DNA from 3 places in the Shewanella sp. SW24 genome. Region 2 is predicted to be linked to each of the others. Evidence: predicted binding sites of a transcription regulator. Region 2 holds the regulator's gene; each other region holds the start of a gene.
The links. Region 2 encodes sigma-54, which starts transcription at its own class of promoters, with help from an activator protein. Its sites were predicted from a motif close to GTTGGCACGNNNNTNGNNT; they were not measured.
Positions count from the first base shown of each region.

Region 1 (7,759 bases), on a different contig from region 2:
CTTCGATTAACGAGCAGACCTTAAGTTTTCTTCCGCGTTTAATCATAACGCTGCTCGCACTAATGTTTATGGGGCACTGGTTAGTTGAAACCCTGATGGACTTTTTCATCGAGATGGTGAATCGCATCCCGCAAGTGATAGGCTAACGCGATGGAGCTGCTGCTCGATACCTTAATGCAAACCATTGCCGCTTATATTTGGCCATTGTTTCGCGTCGCGAGTATGTTGATGGTCATGGTGGTATTTGGGGCGGCAACGACACCAACACGAGTGCGCTTATTATTGGCTATGGCAATTACCTTTGCGATAGCACCCGTTCTTCCTCCAACTCAAAATGTGGATTTATTTTCGTTAAGCGCAGTATTCATCACCGCGCAGCAAATTATTATCGGTGTTGCCATGGGGTTTGTGACTCAAATGGTAATGCAAGTCTTTGTGCTCACTGGACAGATCATTGGTATGCAGACCAGTTTAGGCTTTGCCTCTATGGTTGACCCAGGTTCTGGCCAACAAACACCCGTTATTGGTAACTTTTTCCTTTTATTGGCGACATTGATTTTCTTAGCTGTGGACGGCCATCTTTTGATGATCCGTATGCTAGTGGCAAGCTTTGAAACTTTGCCAATTTCTAATCAAGGCTTAACACTCACAAGTTATCGATCACTGGCTGATTGGGGGTCGTATATGTTTGGTGCGGCACTCACTATGTCGATATCTGCGATTATCGCCTTGTTATTAGTCAACTTGTCCTTCGGGGTCATGACCCGCGCCGCACCGCAATTGAATATTTTCTCTATTGGTTTTCCGATCACTATGATTGGTGGACTGTTTATTCTGTGGTTAACCCTAACACCGGTAATGGCACACTTCGATGAAGTATGGTCGACGGCTCAAGTGTTGCTTTGCGATATGTTAGCGCTCCAATGTAACGCTGATGGCTTGATATGATGGGATTAGGAGAAGCCCATGGCTGAAGAATCAAGTGGCGAACGTACAGAGGAACCCACGGGGAGGCGTTTAGAACAGGCGCGAGAAAAAGGACAAATTGCACGTTCGAAAGAACTCGGCACTGCAGCGGTATTGATTTCGGCGGCATGTGGGTTTTATATGCTAGGCCCAAGTTTGGCCATTAGCCTAACTCGGGTGTTTGAAATTGTATTTACCATGGATAGGGCGCAAATTTTTGATACTAATGAAATGTTCAAAGTGTGGGGTGTTGTTGCGAGTGAAATAGCCTGGCCCATGGCTAAAATTATGCTACTGATTGTGGTTGTTGCGTTTATTGGTAACGTCTCTCTTGGAGGGATCAATTTTTCGGCCCAAGCTATGATGCCAAAAGCCAGTAAAATGAGTCCCCTTGCTGGTTTTAAACGCATGTTTGGCGTGCAGGCTTTGGTTGAACTCACCAAAGGCATTGCTAAATTTTCGGTAGTAGCGTTTTCTGCTTATTTTTTATTAAGCTTCTATTTCAATGACATCATGTTGCTGTCTAGCGACCATCTTCCTGGTAATGTTTACCATGCATTAGATTTGTTGGTTTGGATGTTTATCCTGTTATGTTCCTCGATTTTGTTTATTGTTGTCATAGATGTGCCATTTCAACTTTGGAATCACAACAAACAACTTAAGATGACCAAACAAGAAGTAAAAGATGAGTATAAAGATACTGAAGGGAAGCCTGAAGTTAAAGGGCGAGTACGGCAGATGCAACGCGAGTTGGCTCAACGTCGAATGATGGCCGAAGTACCCAATGCCGATGTAATAGTTGTTAACCCAGAGCATTTTGCGGTAGCAATTAAATATGACGTGCAGCGTTCAGTCGCGCCTTTCGTTGTTGCCAAAGGTGTCGATGATGTCGCATTTAAAATTCGTGAGATAGCAAGGGCCCATAATGTGACAATCGTCTCTGCCCCGCCATTAGCAAGAGCTATATACCATACGACTAAGTTAGATCAACAAATCCCTGAAGGGTTGTTTACCGCCGTGGCACAGATTTTGGCTTATGTATTTCAGTTGCGCCAGTACCAAAAAGGTCGAGGTCGCAAGCCTATCCCAATCCCGCTTAATCAACCCATTCCCGATGAGTTAAAATATTAAGACCTAAGCTAAAAATTCTTTGAAGTCGTGATATTATTGCAGGCCAATACGCTATTGGCGTATTTTTTGCTTTCATGCTGTCATACGTCAAAGTTTAGGTAAATATGAATGGATGTTAGAGCGACCTTAGGTCAAGTAAAACAAATGCGCTTGAGCACGTTTAAAGGTATAGGCACTCCTATACTCGTACTCGCAGCATTGGCCATGATAGTTTTACCTATCCCTCCATTTCTATTAGACATACTCTTTTCATTCAACATCGCCTTAGCGCTCATCGTATTATTAGTCGCAATTTATACTGATAGACCGTTGGATTTTGCTGCTTTCCCAAGTGTCCTGCTAGTGGCGACATTATTACGTCTTGCGCTTAACGTTGCCTCTACTCGTGTGGTTTTACTCGAGGGTCATAATGGCGGTGATGCCGCAGGTAAGGTGATTGAAGCCTTCGGTTCTGTGGTGATCGGTGGTAACTATGCCGTTGGTCTAGTGGTATTTATCATTTTGATTATCATCAACTTTGCGGTGGTGACTAAAGGTGCAGGTCGTATCGCAGAAGTCAGTGCCCGCTTTACCTTGGATGCTATGCCTGGTAAGCAAATGGCAATCGATGCTGACTTAAATGCTGGAACCTTAAATCAAGACCAAGCGAGAATACGCCGTGCCGAAGTGACCCGTGAAGCCGATTTCTATGGTGCGATGGACGGTGCGTCCAAATTCGTTAAAGGGGATGCGATTGCCGGTATCATGATCTTAGTGATCAACATCGTAGGTGGTTTCATCATAGGGATTGTGCAGCATGGCTTAAGTTTCTCTGAAGCGGTTGAAATTTATACCTTACTGACTATCGGTGATGGTTTAGTGGCGCAGATCCCTGGTCTATTATTGTCAATCGCCGCAGCCTTGATGGTGACTCGTCAAAACGAGTCAGGTGATATGGGCCAAATGATGATGAGTCAGATGTTTGACAGTCATAAGTCATTGGGTATCGCCGCCGGAGTCCTGTTTGTCATGGGTATTGTTCCTGGTATGCCGCACATGGCGTTTTTAAGCTTTGCCTTTATGACTGCTGGTGCAGCTTATTTTGTTTATAAACGAAATGAAAACAAACGTCTTAAAGCGCTAGAACAAGTGAAATCGGGTCCAATAGAAAGACAAGATAAAGAGCCTAAAGAGCTAGGTTGGGACGATGTACATCATGTTGATACTATTGGTCTTGAGGTTGGATATCGTTTGATCCCTCTGGTAGACAAGGGTCAAGGTGGCGAGTTACTAAGCCGCATTAAAGGCGTGCGTAAAAAGTTGTCTCAGGAACTAGGCTTCTTAGTGCCCGCGGTGCATATTCGCGATAACTTAGATTTATCGCCTAATGCGTATCGCATTTCATTAATGGGCGTCGTCGTCGGAGAGGCAGATATTCGTCATGATTGCGAATTGGCGATCAACCCTGGTCAAGTCTATGGCAAACTCGATGGTATCGAAACGCGCGACCCCGCCTTTGGTCTGGAAGCTGTATGGATCGCCCCTGAGTTACGTGAGCACGCACAAACACTAGGTTATACCGTCGTCGATGCTGCGACGGTTGTTGCAACTCATATTAGTCAATTACTCACAAATAATGCTGCTAAGTTGTTAGGCTACGAAGAAGTGCAACAACTGATGGATATGCTTGCAAAACACTCACCTAAGCTGGTTGATGGGTTTATTCCAGATATCATGCCACTAGGACATGTCGTAAAAGTGATGCAGAACCTATTAAATGAAGGGGTTTCAGTTAGAGACTTGCGTACTATAGTGCAAACTTTGTTAGAATATGGCACTAAGAGTAATGACACTGAAGTCTTGACTGCCGCTGTACGTATCGCTTTGAAACGTATGATAGTTCAGGAAATCTCAGGCCCAGAGCTCGAAATCCCCGTCATTACTTTGGCGCCAGAGTTGGAACAGATGTTGCATCAGTCAATGCAAGCAACCGGTGGTGATGGTCCTAATATTGAACCCGGTCTTGCAGAACGCATGCAGCAGTCCCTTGCCGATGCGGCTCAGAAGCAAGAAATGGTCGGACAACCCGCCATATTGTTGACGTCAGGTATGTTACGCGCGACGCTGTCACGCTTTGTTAAACATACTATTCCTAATCTCAGAGTCATTTCATATCAAGAAATACCTGATGAGAAGCAAATACGTATCGTATCTGCAGTCGGCCAGTAGAGGACGCATAAGTGAAGATTAAACGATTTTTTGCCAAAGACATGCGCGCCGCACTGGCCCAAGTGAAAGAAACACTCGGCTCAGATGCCGTCATTATGTCAAATAAAAAAGTGAACGGTGGCATCGAAATTGTCGCTGCCGTTGACTATGACGAACCTAAAGCGAAAACTGCAGCCACTGCGCCAGCACCGACCTTTATGGACGTGAGCGACGATCTCGTGTCCCTAGGTGCTAAGCAGCCAGTTCGTGTAGAAACTCGCGCTAAGCCAGCCGCACCAGCAGACTCATTACAAGCCTTACTTGAGAAGCAGCAAAGCCGTTTGAATCAACAAATGTCACATCAGCAAGTTGATGCCGAGTTACCAGCATGGGCTAAGGGCTTACAAGCCCCTACTGCTGTGAAACCAGAACATCGTGAAGCACCTTCCTCGTTTGATAAAAAGCCACAAACATCACAGAAACAAAGTGCTGATATTGAGGCTATGCGTGATGAATTAGCATCACTGCGTAATTTACTGACACATCAAGTATCCTCCTTGATGACGGAACATAAAAAACGCATCGATCCCGTCGGTGCTATGCTCGAAGCCAAATTGCTTGAGGCTGAATTCTCCCCTGCGGTTGCGAATAAATTAGCCGCGCTGAGCCAGCATTATACGCCAGCTGAATTAGTCAGAGCATTACCACAAAGTCTTGCGAATATGCTTGATAATCAGGGCGATGACATTGTTAAGCAGGGCGGAGTGGTTGCATTAGTTGGTCCTACTGGGGTTGGTAAAACAACGTCATTAGCTAAACTTGCTGCCCGTTTTGCGGCACATCATGGTGCTGAACATGTTGCTTTAATTACCACAGATCATTATCGCATCGGAGCCTATGAGCAATTAGCAACTTATGGCAAAATAATGGGCTGTCCAGTAAAGCAAGCTCATGATCTAAATGAATTAGAACAAATTCTCTATCAGTTTAGGAATCGCAAGCTAGTATTGATAGATACGGCTGGCATGGGACAGCGAGATATGCGCCTTTACCAGCAACTTGATAATTTAACTGCAAATAGCAGGATACCTATCCGCAGTTATCTGGTACTGTCTGCGACAGGGCAGCGCCGTGTGCTGCAAGATGCAGTCAATCATTTTAAACGCATTCCCCTATCTGGTGTCGTTCTCACAAAACTCGATGAATCTGTGTCGTTAGCAGGGGCATTAAGTGTGTTGATCCAAAACGGATTACCATTAAGTTATATTACTGATGGACAAAGAGTTCCTGAAGATATGAAAGTTGCGGATACCCTAGATTTAGCCCAGCAGGCACTCGCAGCGTTAGATAGTACAGAACAACAATCATTACAAGACACAGCGTGGTCAGATAATATGGCCTGTGCATTTGAGTAGATTTATGACCCTGGATCAAGCAAGTGGTTTACGTATGATGAATCAACCCTATAACGAAAAAGTGAAAGTAATCGCGGTCACAGGTGGCAAAGGAGGCGTGGGTAAAACCAGCGTTTCTATTAATACTGCTGTGGCATTAGCCGAAAAAGGCAAGCGTGTCTTGGTACTTGACGCTGACCTTGGCTTAGCAAACGTCGACGTCATGCTGGGTATTCGTGCCGAGCGTAACCTCTCTCACGTGCTCTCTGGTGATGCAGAGCTTGACGATATTATCGTGCGTGGTCCAAAGGGGATAGGCATAGTTCCAGCCACCTCAGGAACACAGGGGATGGTGGAATTAAGCCCTGCACAACATGCTGGATTAATCCGAGCATTTAGCGAGATGCGGACTCAGTTTGATATTCTAGTCGTAGATACAGCGGCTGGGATCTCGGATATGGTGCTCAGTTTCTCACGTGCTTCGCAGGATGTGCTAGTCGTTGTTTGTGATGAACCTACTTCTATTACCGATGCCTACGCCCTGATTAAAATTCTCAGCCGTGAGCATGGCGTGTTCCGTTTTAAAATAGTTGCCAATATGGTGCGTAGTTTACGCGAAGGTATGGAATTATTTGCTAAACTCAGTAAAGTGACCGACAGATTTTTAGATGTTGCACTTGAATTAGTCGCCACGATTCCATTTGACGAAAACTTACGTAAATCAGTTCGTAAACAAAAATTGGTGGTTGAAGCTTATCCTAAATCACCAGCTGCAATTGCGTATCAAGGATTGGCAAATAAAATTTTGAGCTGGCCTGTGCCGCAGCAACCTGGTGGGCATTTGGAGTTTTTCGTTGAGCGTTTAGTACAACGACCAGATTTTCAAGAGGAAAAAACGAGTGAATAAAGCCGCTGCGTATACTTGTTTAGACAATAAATCGTCGATCGTTGAACAGTATGCTCCGTTGGTTAAAAGAATTGCGCATCATTTACTCGCCAGACTACCTGCATCTGTGCAGTTAGATGATTTACTCCAAGCTGGGATGATGGGGTTACTAGAAGCATCATCCAAGTTTGATGGTGGCAAAGGTGCGAAATTTGAAACCTTCGCCGGCATACGCATACGTGGAGCCATGTTAGATGAAATTCGTCGTGGCGACTGGGTCCCTCGTTCCGTTCATCGTAACAATCGTAAGGTTGCACACGCTATTGATGAGTTAGAGCAAGAACTGGGCCGTGATGCACGCGACACAGAAATTGCAGAAAAACTTGATATGACGCTCGATGAGTACCATCATATTCTTAACGATGTTTCTGTCGGAAAAATCATAGGGATAGAAGATTTAGGCGTATCTCAGGATATACTTACAGTGAGTGATCGGTCCGATGATGATTCATTTGAAGCATTAGCTGAGAACCAATTTCATTCTGCTCTGGTTGAGGCAATTAAATTATTGCCTGAAAGAGATGCATTAGTGTTATCCCTGTACTACGATGAAGCATTGAATTTAAAAGAGATTGGCGCCATTCTTGAAGTCAGTGAATCGCGGGTTAGCCAGATATTAAGTCAGGCAATGTTGCGATTAAAAGCTAAACTCAAGCACTGGACATAAGTATAATTATTAATCGAGCACAGAATGTCAGCTCACCGGAGGAAACCTTGGACAAGAATATGAAGATTCTCATTGTTGACGATTTTTCGACAATGAGGCGTATCATCAAGAACTTGTTGCGAGACTTGGGGTTTAATAACACCCAAGAAGCAGACGATGGCTCAACAGCCCTGCCGATGTTGCAAAAGGGGGATTTTGATTTTGTTGTTACAGATTGGAATATGCCTGGTATGCAAGGAATCGATCTGTTAAAAGCAATTCGCGCTGATGATTCGCTAAAGCATTTACCCGTATTAATGGTAACTGCTGAAGCAAAACGTGAACAGATTATTGCTGCCGCTCAAGCGGGAGTGAATGGTTATGTGGTTAAGCCTTTTACCGCTGCAACGCTGAAAGAGAAGTTAGATAAAATATTCGAACGACTCGCTTGAGCAAGGATGAGCTATGAAGTCACAAACATCAGGGCTC
Region 1 covers NZ_JAKKSH010000020.1:19,386-27,144, forward strand. Annotated here, with positions in the region: gene fliQ (flagellar biosynthesis protein FliQ) at 1-146, shown strand, start outside; gene fliR (flagellar biosynthetic protein FliR) at 151-948, shown strand; gene flhB (flagellar biosynthesis protein FlhB) at 967-2,097, shown strand; gene flhA (flagellar biosynthesis protein FlhA) at 2,206-4,305, shown strand; gene flhF (flagellar biosynthesis protein FlhF) at 4,317-5,699, shown strand; gene L5M17_RS15860 (MinD/ParA family protein) at 5,704-6,585, shown strand; gene L5M17_RS15865 (RNA polymerase sigma factor FliA) at 6,578-7,291, shown strand; gene cheY (chemotaxis response regulator CheY) at 7,339-7,722, shown strand; gene L5M17_RS15875 (protein phosphatase CheZ) at 7,736-7,759, shown strand, end outside.
Region 1: a site for sigma-54 is predicted at 2,151-2,169, ahead of flhA (flagellar biosynthesis protein FlhA). Genes of this name have one in related genera too.

Region 2 (7,759 bases):
TAACATCATTTTGAATATGCCTAATGAAGTGACCTTCGGCGTAGATCAAACCGAGTTAAGCGACGGTGCTAAACGCGTGCTGAATTCAGTGGCGGTTGTGGCCAAGGAATACAGCAAAACGCAGCTCAACATATTAGGTTATACCGACAGCAGTGGTTCAGACTCTTACAATTTACGTCTGTCACAGGTCCGTGCTAGCGAAGTGGGTAATTACTTGATGAATAAAGGCGTTGCCTCTGCCCGTGTAAAATCAAAAGGTATGGGTGAAGCGAGTCCTATTGCATCAAATGCCAATGCAAATGGCCGAGCACAAAACCGCCGCGTTGAGATCGTACTAATACCAACGGGTAAATAGTCTGGTCTAAGCACTAAGTTCTCGCTGAAAAAGTCGCCTTGGGCGACTTTTTTGTTTTCAGTGGTGGGCTAATTGAGTGATTAGCTTGCCGTGCTTCAATTAGACAATTTGTCCTTTATGAAGCGCACCTTGAGTGACCAGCACCACAAACATATCACTGCTAATTACCTTGGGATGACTTCAGCTTGATCCCTTTATCGATTTCACGTTCTGTATGGGGATAAGTCACAAGAATGACTTTTAGTGCCTAAAGGAGAATATGACTATGATAAGTAAAAATGTGTTAATAGCCTTGAGTTTAAGTCCTGTCATCATGGTGACTGCTGTACAAGGAGTGCCGATGAAAGCCGAAGTGACCACAGGAGCCGCGCCGATAGAACTGCGCGCCGCAGGCAGTTTAAAGGCTGCGATGAGTGATATTATTGCTGCTTATCAAGCACAGTCGCAAATGAGTGTTGTAGCGCAATATGCGCCCTCAGGTTTATTGTTAAAACGTATTCAAGAGGGCGAGAAAGTCGATATCTTTGCCTCGGCGAATATGAAACATCCACAGGCATTAGTGGATTCGGGTCAGGGCGAAGCGGTGCAAATGTTTGCCCGTAATCAACTCTGCGCTGTTGCTCAAGACACAGTTCAGGTGACGAGTTCGACGTTACTCGATACCTTGTTAGATCCTAAGATTAAAGTCGGCACCTCAACCCCGAAAGCCGACCCCGCGGGTGATTATGCCTGGGCCGTTTTTGCTAAGGCCGAAGCGGTAAAACCCAATGCGAAAGCCGCGTTAGAGACCAAGGCATTACAACTGACGGGCGGCCCTGAGAGCGTTAAACCGCCTAAAGATCGCAACCCCTATGGCTGGGTGATGGAAAACAAGCAAGCGGATATCTTTTTAACCTATTGCACTAATGCTGTGCTGGCTAAAAAAGAAGTGCCGAGTTTACAAATCATCGATTTACCGCAGGAACTCGCCGTGGGTGCCGACTATGGTTTACTGGTTTTACAAGGCGCTAATACTGCCGCTACGCCGTTAGCTGAGTTTATTCTATCGACAAAAGGCCAAGCGATTCTGAGCAGTTATGGTTTTCAACCTCCGGCAAAATAGCCTTCTTTAGTTTTCCAGCGGGATAAAAAACGGCACCTTTGAGGTGCCGTTTTTGTTATTAGCTCAAACTGTTAAAGCGTTAGTTCATCAGGTAGAGCGTCGCTAACCCGAGGAAGGCGAACAGGCCAACCACGTCAGTGACTGTGGTGAGCACCATACCGCCAGCGAGGGCAGGATCGATTTTAAGTCTTTTTAAAATCAATGGAATACTCGCACCTGCAAGCCCAGCTACTGTCATGTTGATCAGCATGGCGCTACCAATTAATCCCGCCAGTGCCATATCATCCTTCCATAGCCACACGGCGACAAAGACTAAAATCGACCACATCAAACCATTGAGAAAACCAATCGATAGCTCTTTACCGATAAGCCAGCGAGCGTTGCTTTGGCCTATATGGCCTAAAGCAATACCACGGATCACGAGCGCTAAGGTCTGATTACCGGCAACACCGCCCATGCTAGGGACAATCGTCATTAGGATGGCGATAGTGGCAAATTGCTCAATAGTGCCTTCAAACATATTGCTGACCGACGATGCGAGCAGGGCGGCGAATAAGTTAATCGTGAGCCAGAGTGAGCGACGTAGGGTACTTTTTAGCACAGGACCAAAGGTATCTTCATCTCCGTCCATCCCCGCCATACCCATCATGGAATGTTCAGCATCTTCGCGGATAACATCGACTACGTCATCGATTGTGATACGCCCGAGCAGCTTACCATCACTGTCGACGACAGGTGCCGATACCCAGTCATTGCGTTCGAATTTCTGCGCGACTTCGCTGTCGGACATGCTCACAGGAATACTTTGAATATTGGGATCCATGATATTGCGAATTGTGGTGCTTGGCGCGCAAGTCAGCAGATCTGCCAGCCTAACACCGCCAAGGACTTTGTCCTGTTTGTCGACCACATATAAGGTATCTGTGGTGTCGGGTAGGTTGCCCCTTTGCCGAAGATAGCGCAGCACCACATCGATATTCACATCGGGTCTTAAGGTGACTGTATCTGTATTCATCAAGCTGCCGGCGGTCTCATCTGGATAAGATAGGGCTTGTTCTACCCTCAGGCGATTTTGCTCCGTCATCGACTGCAACACTTGTTTGTAAACGGCGTCGGGAAGACTTCGCAGAATATAGGCGAGATCGTCGGTGTCCATGCTTGCTGTCGCTTTCGCGACTCGCTCAGGGCTCATGCTACGGATCAGTGGGTCTTTGAGTTCTTCACTCAACTCATCGAGTATGTCGCCTATTTGTTCCTGATCGATGAGCTGCCACAGTACTTGTCTGGCACTTGGCGGTGATGATTCTAAGATCAGCGCGATATCTGAGGCGGCCATTTTTTGCAGCATATTGCGCACGTGTACGAACATGCCGCTGCTAAGCGCTTGGTTTAACTGGTCAAGACTATGTCCGGTGTGATCGTTTTCTGCATTATCTACGGGCATTTGTCCTCCATTGTGCGGCAAATTGGTTTGAGATCTTAGTGTTGGGCTAGGATTTTACGGTGACTAAGCGTCAGTCGATGACACAGATTAAGACGGCTAAGGTAAGGCCAGCGCCAGCGCAATGACCGCTAGTGTAATCGCCTGTGGCTTGTATCGTCGAGCGACAAATGTTTTGCCATGTGTGAATGGCAAGTTTTTTAAACTAGACATGAAGTGAAACTAACGATGAAGTGCTTAGTGTGAAGTGAAACTAACAGGCTTCGTCAAACTTAGCGTCGATTAAGGCACAAATGGCATCGAGAGCCGGCTCTGCATCTGGGCCTTCGGCGATAAGCTTGATGGTCTTACCCATGCCAGTTTCAAGCATCAGTAAGCCAAGCACACTGGCGGCCGATGCTTGTTTATCGCCTTGGATTAAGGTGATGGTCGCATCAAACTCGGAAGCCAGTACCACCAACTTAGTGGCGGCACGGGCATGTAAACCGAGCTTATTACAGATGGTTATCTGACGTTCAAGCTTTGGCATTGTTGAGCTCTCGATGACGGGCATACACTTTATGTTTACCGTTACTAAAGCGTTTGGCCAATTGCTCTGCGACGTAAACCGATCTGTGCTGTCCACCTGTGCAGCCAATGGCCACAGTTAAATAACTGCGATTGTTACGCTCGAGGTGCGGCAGCCAAGTCTCCAGTAAATTTTCGATTTGCCAGATGAACTTATTGACCAGTGGTTGGCGATTTAAGAATTCAGCCACGGGTTCATCTAAGCCAGTCAATGGCCGCAGCGCCAACTCCCAGTGGGGATTGGGCAGAAAGCGTACATCGAACATAAAGTCTGCTTCGGTGGGCATTCCGTGCTTAAAGCCAAAGGACTCGAAGTTGATCACGAGTTCTTTATCGACACTACCAAGGAGAATTTGTCTGACTTGGTCGCTTAAATCATAGATATTCAGATTCGACGTATCTATGTAGTGATCGACCAGTTTTGACATAGGCTCGAGCAGTTTCCCCTCCAGCTTTATCGCTTCTTGCAAAGACACTCGGCTCTTCGACAAAGGATGCAAACGGCGGGTTTCGCTGTAACGCTTGAGCAGAATTTTATCGCTGGAGTTAAGGAAGAAGCTCGTTAACTCAGTATCTGGAGGTAGGCTAGCGAGTTGTTTTACTAAGACCTTATCCTGCTCAGGCATGTTACGCACGTCGACACTGATGGCGACGAGATCGTTACTGCCTTTGAGTTGCTCAAGCAAACTGCCAATCAATGGCAAGGGAAGGTTATCGACACAATAATAGCCGAGATCTTCGAGTACCCTAAGGGCGACAGATTTGCCTGAGCCTGAGCGGCCCGACACTATGACCAGTTTCATCCAGTGATTACCTGATAGAGTTCCGTTTCATCATGCGTCTTGCGTAATTGCTTTAATATTTGCTTGTCGCTCAGCTTTTCGGCCATGCAAGACAAGGTACTTAAGTGCTGCTGACATTGGTCTGCAGGCACCAGTAGTGCAAATAAAATATCAACAGGTTGCTTATCGATAGCATCAAATGCTATCGGCTCTTCACACTTAATTAGTATGGCAATGGGCTGATCTATATCGGCTAGTCGACCATGTGGAATGGCGATGCCGTTACCTATACCTGTGCTCCCCATCTTTTCGCGCGCCACTAGGCTTTCGAATATCTCTTGAGATGAGAGGGTCGGGTACTGGGCAGCGACTAAGTCGCTGATGAGTTCCAGTACCTTTTTCTTGCTGCCCGGAGTGGCGCAGGTAGTGCACTCCGGCCGCAGTATGGTACAAAGTTCCATTATTAGTGTTTTGTTAACTTCTCTTTGTGTTTAATAACCTGACGGTCAAGCTTGTCAATCAGGGCGTCTATAGCGGCATACATGTCAGCATGCTCTGAAGTAGCAAAAACTTCACCACCTATGAGGTTTATTCTCGCTTCAGCAATCTGTTGCATTTTCTCAACATTGAGCACAACGTGCACATTATTGATCTGTTCGAAATGGCGTTCAAGTTTTGAAAACTTTTCTTCTACATATGCACGTAACGATTCGGTAATTTCGATATGGTGCCCACTTAGGTTTATTTGCATAGAAACGTCCTCCGATATCCACTGTAGGTTATAAACTTTTACGCTGATTAGAAGGTGGAATAAGCATAGCCTCTCGGTACTTCGCAATGGTTCTGCGGGCTACGTTGATCCCTTGTTCTGCCAGAAGTTGTGCCATCTTACTATCGCTTAATGGTTTTTTCTGGTTTTCCGCTGCCACCAGTTTCTTTATAAAGGCTCTGATTGCTGTGGATGAGCACTCACCACCATCGTCAGTACCGACGTGGCTAGAGAAGAAGTATTTTAGTTCAAAAAGTCCCTTAGGGGTATGCATGTATTTTTGAGTTGTGACCCGTGAGATGGTGGACTCATGCATTTCTACCGCTTCAGCAATATCGTTAAGCACCATAGGCTTCATGGCTTCTTCACCATACTCAAAGAAACCTTGCTGATATTGCACTATGCAATTAGCAACTTTAAGCAAAGTGTCGTTACGGCTTTCTAGACTCTTAATAAACCATTTAGCCTCTTGCAGATGGCCGCGAATAAATTGGCTATCGGCTTGGTTTTTTGTGCTGCGTGCCATAGAAGCATAATGTTGATTTACATTGATTTTGGGCATGCAGTCAGGATTAAGCTCAACGACCCAGCGGCCATTTTTCTTCGACACAGACACATCTGGGATAACGTATTCGTCATTATTGGGTGTGATCAACAAACCTGGGCGAGGATTGAGAGTTTGGATAAGTGCTATACCATCCCTTAATTCATCCTCTTTTAATTTAGTCTTACGCATCAATAACCTAAAGTCTCGGGCGGCGATCAGATCTAAATGATCTTTGATCAGCATACGGGCGTTTTCTAGGTTGGGAGTATCAGCGGCGAAATGCGACAGTTGGATCAACAGGCATTCACTTAAATCGCGGGCGGCAACGCCTATGGGATCAAAATGCTGAATACGCTTGAGTACGGCTTCGACTTCGTCAAGCTCAACTTCAGGATTGCCCATGGCTTCGAGAATTTCTTCAGTGCTTTGGGTGAGATAGCCCTGATCGTCGATGGCATCAATAATGGCGGTGGCAATGGCTAAATCGGTTTCAGAAAACGGCGTGAGGTTTTTTTGCCATTCTAAGTGTTCGTACAAACCTTCACTGGTCTCGCCTTGGAAGGGCATATCGTCTTCACGACTGCCGCCGGGGCCTGAGTTTGGGGAGGCGGTAAACACTTCATCCCATGTGGTGTCCATGGGGAGCTCATCGGGCATGGATTCTTTGGTTAGCGACTCTGCCGTGTCTATGGTGGAGCTGTCTTTTTCTGGTGGCAGAGTGCTAGATTCACTGAAATCCGTATCGGATAGCGTTTGGTTTACAGGGTTTTTAGTGGCGTCGAATTGATCCTCTTCCAGCTCGAGAAGGGGATTAGAATCTAATGCTTGCTGGATCTCTTGCTGCAGTTCCAGTGACGACAGTTGCAACAGACGTATAGCCTGTTGTAGTTGTGGCGTCATGGTTAACTGTTGACCCAGTTTGAGCTGGAGTGACGCTTTCATGTTACCGCTGATCCCTACGTTATTATTGTTAGATGAGGTCGCTTATTATTATCTTGAGTGAAGCCCAATGGCGGTATAAATTGCCTCCATTGGCTTCGCTCGATTAACTATAGCCTGAATTGTTCACCTAAGTACACAGCCCTAACTTGCTGATTGTCTAAGATCTCTGCTGGAGTTCCTTCGGCAATCAGGTTTCCGTGACTCACAATATAAGCATGTTCACATACATCTAATGTCTCGCGGACATTATGGTCTGTGATCAGTACGCCAAGGCCGCGACTTTTGAGTTGTTCGATAATCTTCTTGATGTCGATAACCGAAATAGGATCGACGCCGGCAAACGGTTCATCGAGCAAAATGAACTTAGGATTAGCGGCTAAAGCCCGCGCAATTTCGACGCGACGACGTTCGCCACCCGACAATGACATGCCTTGGCTGTCACGGATGTGGGTGATATGAAACTCTTCGAGCAGATGTTCTAGTTCTTCTTCTCGTTCTTCGTTTTTAAGTTCTTTACGAGTTTGCAGTACGGCCATGATGTTGTCATGAACAGTTAGCTTACGAAAGATACTGGCTTCCTGCGGTAAGTAACCTATGCCTTTGCGGGCACGCAGATGCATAGGATCTGCGGTTAAATCATCATCGTCGATAAAGATATGCCCCTTATCGCTCTTCACTAGCCCGACAACCATGTAAAAGGTCGTGGTTTTACCGGCACCGTTTGGACCGAGTAGGCCAACGACTTGACCGGTTTTTACCGTCAGACTGACGTCTTTAACCACTTGGCGACTCTTGTAACTTTTTGCCAGATTTTGTGCTCTTAAGGTGATTTGGGTCATTTAGAGTCCTGCTTTTTTACAGGTTTATCCGCCGGAGCGTCTGATTTAGCATCATCTTGATAGTTTTCAGGCTGAATAATAGTGATCACGCGATCGTCACCACTGCCAGTACTCTCGGCCATCAATTTCTGTTGAATCATGTTATAGCGGATTAAATTGCCTGTAACTTGGCTACCTGCTTGATCTAATGACGCCATACCTTTCAGTGTTAAGGTGCGGCTTGCCATATCGTAACGAATTTCTTTCGCGCTTGCCGATGCTGGGCGACCATCGTCTAATATTTGGCTATACGTAGCAGGGTTGCCTGTGGCGACCAAAGTTTTGCTATTTTCACCTTCAGCGGAAAATGCACGCAGTTCATTTGCTTGGATTTTTATTGAGCCTTGGGTAACTTCAACTGGACCAAAGAAGATGA
Region 2 covers NZ_JAKKSH010000008.1:55,261-63,019, forward strand. Annotated here, with positions in the region: gene L5M17_RS08530 (OmpA family protein) at 1-355, shown strand, start outside; gene L5M17_RS08535 (molybdate ABC transporter substrate-binding protein) at 621-1,457, shown strand; gene mgtE (magnesium transporter) at 1,537-2,901, opposite strand; gene L5M17_RS08545 (HPr family phosphocarrier protein) at 3,152-3,427, opposite strand; gene rapZ (RNase adapter RapZ) at 3,414-4,268, opposite strand; gene ptsN (PTS IIA-like nitrogen regulatory protein PtsN) at 4,265-4,708, opposite strand; gene hpf (ribosome hibernation promoting factor) at 4,711-4,998, opposite strand; gene L5M17_RS08565 (RNA polymerase factor sigma-54) at 5,027-6,505, opposite strand; gene lptB (LPS export ABC transporter ATP-binding protein) at 6,613-7,344, opposite strand; gene lptA (lipopolysaccharide transport periplasmic protein LptA) at 7,341-7,759, opposite strand, start outside.

Region 3 (7,759 bases), on a different contig from region 2:
GTTTTGGCGTGCGATTAAGCTTGGGATTGGTGCGCTAGTGATTTTGGTGCTGATTCTAGCTGTGGTACGTCCTATGCTGAAACGCTTGATCTATCCTGACAGTGTGAATATGCCTGAGGATGGCAGATTAGGTAATGAATTAGCAGAAATTGAGGACCAATATGCGGCTGATACGCTAGGGATGCTCAATACTCAAGAGGCGGAATACAGTTATGCTGACGATGGCTCAATTCATATCCCTAATCTTCACAAAGATGATGATATGATTAAAGCTATCCGTGCGCTCGTGGCGAATGAGCCTGAGCTCTCTACTCAAGTCGTGAAAAACTGGTTACAAGACAATGGCTGAGAATAAAACGAAAGAAGTGGCTCCTGCGGCCGCACCTGCCTTTAATATCAAAGATATTAGTGGCGTTGAAAAGACCGCTATTTTACTCCTCAGTTTGAGTGAGGCTGATGCTGCATCCATTTTAAAACACTTAGAGCCGAAGCAAGTGCAAAAAGTGGGTATGGCCATGGCGGCAATGGATGAGTTTGGTCAGGAAAAAGTTATCGGGGTACATAAGCTGTTTCTTGATGATATTCAAAAGTATTCTTCAATTGGTTTCAACAGTGAAGAGTTCGTCCGTAAAGCCTTAACCGCTGCGCTGGGTGAAGATAAAGCGGGTAATCTGATTGAACAGATTATCATGGGCAGTGGTGCTAAGGGGTTGGATTCGTTGAAATGGATGGATGCACGCCAAGTGGCGACCATTATTCAGAATGAACATCCTCAGATCCAAACGATTGTGTTGTCCTATTTAGAACCCGATCAAGCGGCGGAAATTTTTGGTCAATTCCCTGAGAATACCCGCTTAGACTTGATGATGCGTATTGCAAATCTTGAAGAAGTACAGCCTGCCGCACTGCAAGAGTTGAACGACATCATGGAGAAACAGTTCGCCGGTCAAGGTGGCGCCCAGGCCGCGAAAATGGGTGGCTTAAAAGCGGCTGCCAACATAATGAACTACTTAGACACGGGTATCGAAAGCCAGTTGATGGAAACCATGCGCGAGTCTGATGAAGAAATGGCGCAGCAAATCCAAGATTTGATGTTTGTATTTGAAAACTTAATCGATGTCGATGACCGCGGTATTCAAGCCCTGTTGCGTGAAGTGCAGCAAGATGTACTGATGAAGGCGCTCAAAGGCACAGATGATCAGCTGAAAGAAAAAATATTGGGTAACATGTCAAAACGTGCCGCTGAATTATTGCGTGATGATCTTGAAGCTATGGGCCCAATCCGTATCAGTGAAGTGGAAGTCGCACAAAAAGAAATCCTGTCTATTGCTCGTCGCTTAAGTGACAGCGGCGAAATCATGTTAGGCGGCGGTGGTGGCGATGAGTTCCTCTAATCCGAGCGACAATAAATTGTTGAATAAGGTCTTGAGCGAAGGAGATGTCGAATTTAGTCACTGGGCGCTGCCAGATGTGACTGAAGCCGATGATGATTCTATCTCAAATCTGTTCGGCCATTCGAATCATCAAGCCGCTAAGTCGACTACAGTGGAAAGTGTTTCTCCACCGACTATGGCTGAGATTGAAGACATTCGCGCCCAAGCCGAAGAAGAAGGCTTTAGCGAGGGTAAGCAGCAAGGGTATGAGCAAGGGCTAGAAAAAGGGCGTTTAGAAGGGTTAGAGCAGGGCCATACTGAAGGGCTCGCCCAAGGGCATGAGCAAGGATTAGAAACCGGTTTAGCCCAAGCAAAAATATTGCTCTCGCGTTTTGAAACCTTATTAGCTCAATTTGAAAAACCATTGCAATTGCTCGATGGCGATATTGAACTTTCGCTACTGAACCTGAGTATGACATTAGCGAAATCTGTCATTGGCCACGAATTAAAAACTCATCCAGAACAAGTGCTTTCGGCATTGCGCTTAGGTATAGAATCACTGCCGATAAAAGAACAAACAGTCACAATCCGCTTGCATCCTGACGATGTTATTTTAGTCGAACAACTTTATTCCAGCGCTCAATTGACCCGCAGTAAGTGGGAACTTGAAGTTGACCCTTCCTTAAGCCCAGGTGACTGTATTCTCAGTAGTCATCGTTCTTTAGTCGATTTGACCCTCGCATCGCGTATTGATGCTGTGTTTGAGTCTTTACGGAACCAACATGCTCACTTAAGTGACAAGCAGCGTCAATTGCAAGAGGCGATAGAGGTTGAAGATACCGCTAAACACGTTGCTGCTTCTGAGGCTGTGGGATCAGAGCTTGATGATCAGGTTGTCGATACGGTTTCTCAACATGCTGAGGATATACAATCTGCCTCAAACACAGGTGAGCAATTAGAGGCAAAATCAGATGCAAAATCGCCAACATCAACTGCTGAATAGACTTAATCATCATCAGGGTAAGGTGCCGCCATTTCGCGCTGTGGCCAGTGGTCAACTGGTGCGTGTTGTCGGCTTAACCTTAGAAGCAAGCGGTTGCCGTGCGCCTGTGGGCAGTTTATGTTCGATCGAAACCATGGCGGGCGAGTTAATCGCCGAGGTGGTCGGGTTTGATGGCGAACTATTATATTTAATGCCCATTGAAGAATTACGTGGTGTATTGCCTGGTGCGCGGGTTGTGCCTTTGGGGGAACAAACTGGACTCAATGTTGGTTTATCCCTGCTAGGACGCGTACTCGATGGTAACGGCGTGCCTTTAGATGGTTTAGGCGCGTTGCAAACCGACCAACAAGCGCCAAGACATAGCGCTGCCATTAATCCCTTATCCCGCCGTGCTATTACTGAACCGCTGGACGTTGGCGTTCGCGCTATCAACGCTATGCTGACCGTGGGCAAAGGCCAACGTATGGGCTTGTTTGCGGGCTCAGGTGTCGGTAAGAGTGTGCTCTTAGGTATGATGACTCGCGGTACTACCGCAGACATTATTGTGGTTGGGCTAGTGGGTGAGCGTGGCCGGGAAGTGAAAGAGTTTATTGAGGAAATTCTTGGTGAGAAAGGTCGAGCGCGTTCGGTCGTTGTTGCTGCGCCTGCGGATACATCGCCTTTGATGCGCCTTCGCGCCTGTGAAACCTCGACTCGTATTGCCGAATACTTCCGCGATTTAGGCTATAACGTTTTATTGCTTATGGACAGTTTAACGCGCTACGCTCAAGCACAGCGTGAAATTGCTTTGGCTGTGGGTGAACCGCCTGCGACTAAAGGTTATCCGCCTTCTGTGTTTGCAAAATTGCCACGTTTAGTTGAGCGCGCCGGAAATGGTGGCCCAGGGCAAGGTTCAATTACGGCATTTTATACTGTGTTGACGGAAGGAGACGATCAACAGGATCCCATTGCCGATGCTTCGCGGGCGATCCTCGATGGCCACATTGTCTTGTCACGTTCGCTTGCGGATTCGGGGCACTATCCTGCGATTGATATTGAAGCTTCTATTAGCCGAGTCGCGCCAATGGTGATCTCCAATGAACATTTGGAAGCAATGCGCCGCGTGAAACAAACTTATTCTTTATATCAGCAAAATCGAGATTTGATTTCTATTGGGGCCTATGCCCAAGGAAGTGATCCTCGCATTGATAATGCGATACGACTGCAGCCAGCAATGAATGCTTTTTTGCGACAAACCATGCGTGATGCATTTAGCTTTGCCGATAGCCAAGTCATGCTTGGGCAACTTGCTGCACAGTGCAAATAATGGCGTCATCGAATTAATCGAGGTCTAGTATGGCTAACGCCGATCCCTTGTTGTTAGTGTTAAAGCTTGCCAATGATGCCGAAGAACAAGCGGCATTATTGTTAAAATCTGCGCAATTAGAGTGTCAAAAACGGTTGAATCAACTCAGTGCTCTGAATAACTATCGCTTAGAATACATGAAGCAAATGCAATCACAGCAAGGTCAAGCTATCAGTGCTAGTCACTATCACCAGTTTCACCGTTTTATTCGTCAGATCGATGACGCAATTATCCAGCAAAATCGCGTCGTAGCCGACGGTGAAAAGCAAAAAGAATATCGACAACAACATTGGTTGGAAAAGCAAAAAAAACGTAAGGCAGTAGAATTACTCTTAGCCAGTAAAGAGAAGAAGCGTCAAGTGGTTGAACAAAAAAGGGAGCAAAAAATGACCGATGAATTTGCTTCCCAGCAATTTTATCGCCGTCATCAACGTTAGTGAAATGATAGGCATCTTTACTGCTCGCTAGCCGGATAGGCTCTTTAGTTTTTTTGTATTGATGGCATAAGCATCAATTCGGCACCTCTCAGTGTTAATTCTTTTCGATATGCTGTCGTAAAACCTGATGTTTTGGCATCTTATTTGCTTTGATTTAGTCCATGACCCTGCAACCGCAGTGTTTAATTGACGTTTCTACCTAGCCATTTTCTTTTTTTGCTGGGTGATGTTTGGGAGCACTTATGCAACAAATGACCAATATCCTGTTAAGTAAAACAGGCAACTCTGCGGCCAATTCCGCTAAGACATCTTCCCAAGAGTCTAATAATGAAGACTTTTCATCTACACTTGCGTCAGTCACCGCTAGCTCATTTTCTATTTCTGCGTCTAAAAAAACCATTGCTAACACTGATGATACTGTGCAGGTTACCTCTGCTGATAAAGTAAAAGATGACGATATATCAACTGATGACGCCGACGTAAATCTCATTTTTGCCCAAATTAGCATGGCAAATGATATGAAGAAAACGGCATCAGATGGAGATAGTTTGCCGCTAGCATTTTTAAATGCTGAAGAAGATATGACCGAAATGACTGGTGGAGAAAATATTGATACTTCATCAGCGTTATTAACCGGCTCAGCATTGGCATCTACTGTTTCTGCTGAGATTGAACTGGCATCAGATATAGATGAAGCGGGTTTTTCTGCTGAATTACAAAAGTTAGTTTCTACTAGCCCAGATATGGCAGCAATTTCAATCGCAGATGACGTGAAACCATCTTCTTTGACTGATAAGTCACTCGTGCATATTCTTCCCATAGACCCAAATATACTTGAAGCGTCAGCAGATAGTGATGCTGTGATTGATCCAAATTTGACCGATGACGCTTTAGAATTACCTTTAGAAGACACTGAGCTTGTCTCTGCCACTGAAGTCGGGGTGAGTATAGATGAGTCTTTAGTTGAGAATGAGGTCACACTTAATGCTGTGATTAATCAAGCGGGCTTAGCGAACAGTGCAACGATAAAGTCGGTAACCAACACTGCGGCAAAAGCAACGACTAGTAGCTCTACAGTGAATAGTCTCAATACGGCTAATATCGCGACCTCGGGAAATACTTTCGACCTGAATACCTTAGGCTCTTCAACTTCATCTGAACCATTAGATACAACATCTGTAACAGAAAGTGATCTTGATGGGAGTCCCAATTCCGATTTGGCTGCTAACCTATTACTGAAAGATGCTAAATTAACGGTTGCGATGGATATTCCCAGAGACGAAAGTTTTATGGATGATAGTAATACTTTCTCAGAACTTAAGTCGACATCATCCATACAGACACTCTCGATGTCACAATTAAATCGCCAAGAAACCATGCAAGTTCAGTTGTCATTGCGTCAAGGAGTAGAACAGCAAAACCAAATGCAGGAGATGATCCAACGATTTTCACCTGTGATGAAGCAGCAATTGATTACTATGGTGAGTCAAGGCATCCAACATGCGGAAATCCGGCTCGATCCACCTGAACTTGGACATATGTTGGTAAAGATCCAAGTGCATGGCGACCAAACCCAAGTACAGTTTCATGTTACTCAGCCGCAAACGCGCGATCTGGTTGAACAAGCTATGCCAAGATTACGTGAGTTATTGCAAGAGCAAGGGATGCAGTTGGCTGACAGCCATGTTTCTCAAGGCGATCAAGGTGAGCGTCGTGAAGGTAGTTTCGGTGATGGCGGCAGTTCAAATGCGGCAGACATGGATGAAATCTCGGCAGAAGAGTTACATTTAGGTTTAAATCAAGCGATTAGTGTAACTTCAGGTATAGATTATTACGCTTAAGCAGGTAACCTATAGCAATGACTGACATAATTACGTTTCAAATAAAACTGTAATGAGTTTCCGCCTAAATTAAAGAGAATAGTGATGGCTAAGGAAGAATCGTTAGAACTTGAAAGTACTGAAGAGCCTAAGAGTAAGAAGAAACTATTTATTTTTGCTGGTGTAGGCGTTTTAGTCGCGCTGTTAATCGGTGGCGGCGTCTGGTTCTTTATGGGAAGCAGTACCGAAGAGGTTCCCGCCGTAGCAGCAGATAGTGCTGTTCAGGCTGAAGTACCAGCATCAGGAGAAGTAGCTACCGCATCATACGTGCCTATGCCACGTCCTTTTTTATTCAACTTACCAGGGCCTGATAGGGCTCGTTTAGTTGAGATTAAAGTGCAGCTTATGGTGCGTGGTACCGATGATGATGTGCTAACACAAAAACATATTCCGCTGATTGAAGATGCGCTTTTAACGACCTTTAGTGGTGCAGATGTGCAAAAGCTCAGCACGCAAGCGGGGAAAGATGAGTTACGGCAGTTAGCACTTTTGAGTGTGCAAAATACTCTACAGTCAGTAACTGGGCGTAAGGTTGTCGAGAAAGTACTATTTACCGGTTTTGTAATGCAATAACCCTTTAACTTCAGCACCAAAAGAGGCGAAGGCAATATAGTGAGTGATTTATTAAGCCAAGACGAAATTGATGCGCTATTGCACGGGGTTGATGACGTCGATGATGACGAAATTGACGCTGTTGGAGAAGATGCCCGTTCCTACGATTTCTCTTCCCAAGATCGAATAGTTCGTGGGCGTATGCCGACGCTGGAAATCGTGAATGAGCGTTTTGCGCGCCATTTGCGCATCAGCATGTTTAATATGATGCGCCGAGCGGCCGAAGTGTCGATCAACGGTGTACAGATGCTCAAGTTTGGTGAGTACGTACATACGCTTTTTGTTCCAACTAGCTTGAATATGGTGCGTTTTAGCCCACTCAAAGGCACAGCATTGATCACCATGGAAGCGCGACTGGTATTTATCCTAGTGGATAACTTCTTTGGTGGCGATGGGCGTTTCCATGCCAAGATTGAAGGGCGAGAATTTACGCCGACAGAAAGACGAATCGTACAGTTACTGCTTAAGATTATATTTGAAGATTATAAAGATGCTTGGGCGCCCGTAATGGATGTTGAGTTTGATTATTTGGACTCTGAAGTCAATCCCGCCATGGCGAACATTGTTAGTCCTACCGAAGTTGTGGTGATTAATTCATTCCATATTGAAGTCGATGGAGGTGGTGGTGATTTTCACATCACTATGCCTTACTCCATGATTGAACCTATCCGAGAGTTACTCGATGCGGGTGTGCAAAGTGACAAGCAAGATACTGATATGCGTTGGTCACAGGCATTGCACGATGAAATCATGGATGTGAAGGTCGGGTTCGATGCCAATATTGTTGAACATGAATTAACGCTCAAAGAGGTCATGAATTTTAAAGCGGGCGATATTATTCCTATTGAGTTACCCGAGTTTATCATGATGAAAATCGAGGATTTACCGACATATCGTTGTAAAATGGGCCGTTCTAGAGATAACCTAGCGCTTAAAATATGTGAGAAAATCCCTCGGCCAGAGACAGTTAAATCTGAGCTGCAATTGGTGACACGTAAGGGTAAATCTCGTGATATATCAGAATTATAAGGTGAAGTAAGATGAGCACAGACGATACGGATGATTGGGCTGCAGCAATGGCAGAACAAGCGTTAGAAGAAGCCAACGCA
Region 3 covers NZ_JAKKSH010000020.1:9,974-17,732, forward strand. Annotated here, with positions in the region: gene fliF (flagellar basal-body MS-ring/collar protein FliF) at 1-349, shown strand, start outside; gene fliG (flagellar motor switch protein FliG) at 342-1,394, shown strand; gene fliH (flagellar assembly protein FliH) at 1,381-2,376, shown strand; gene fliI (flagellar protein export ATPase FliI) at 2,345-3,682, shown strand; gene fliJ (flagellar export protein FliJ) at 3,712-4,158, shown strand; gene L5M17_RS15805 (flagellar hook-length control protein FliK) at 4,401-5,999, shown strand; gene fliL (flagellar basal body-associated protein FliL) at 6,084-6,611, shown strand; gene fliM (flagellar motor switch protein FliM) at 6,651-7,679, shown strand; gene fliN (flagellar motor switch protein FliN) at 7,691-7,759, shown strand, end outside.
Region 3: a site for sigma-54 is predicted at 4,290-4,308, ahead of L5M17_RS15805 (flagellar hook-length control protein FliK). Genes of this name have one in related genera too.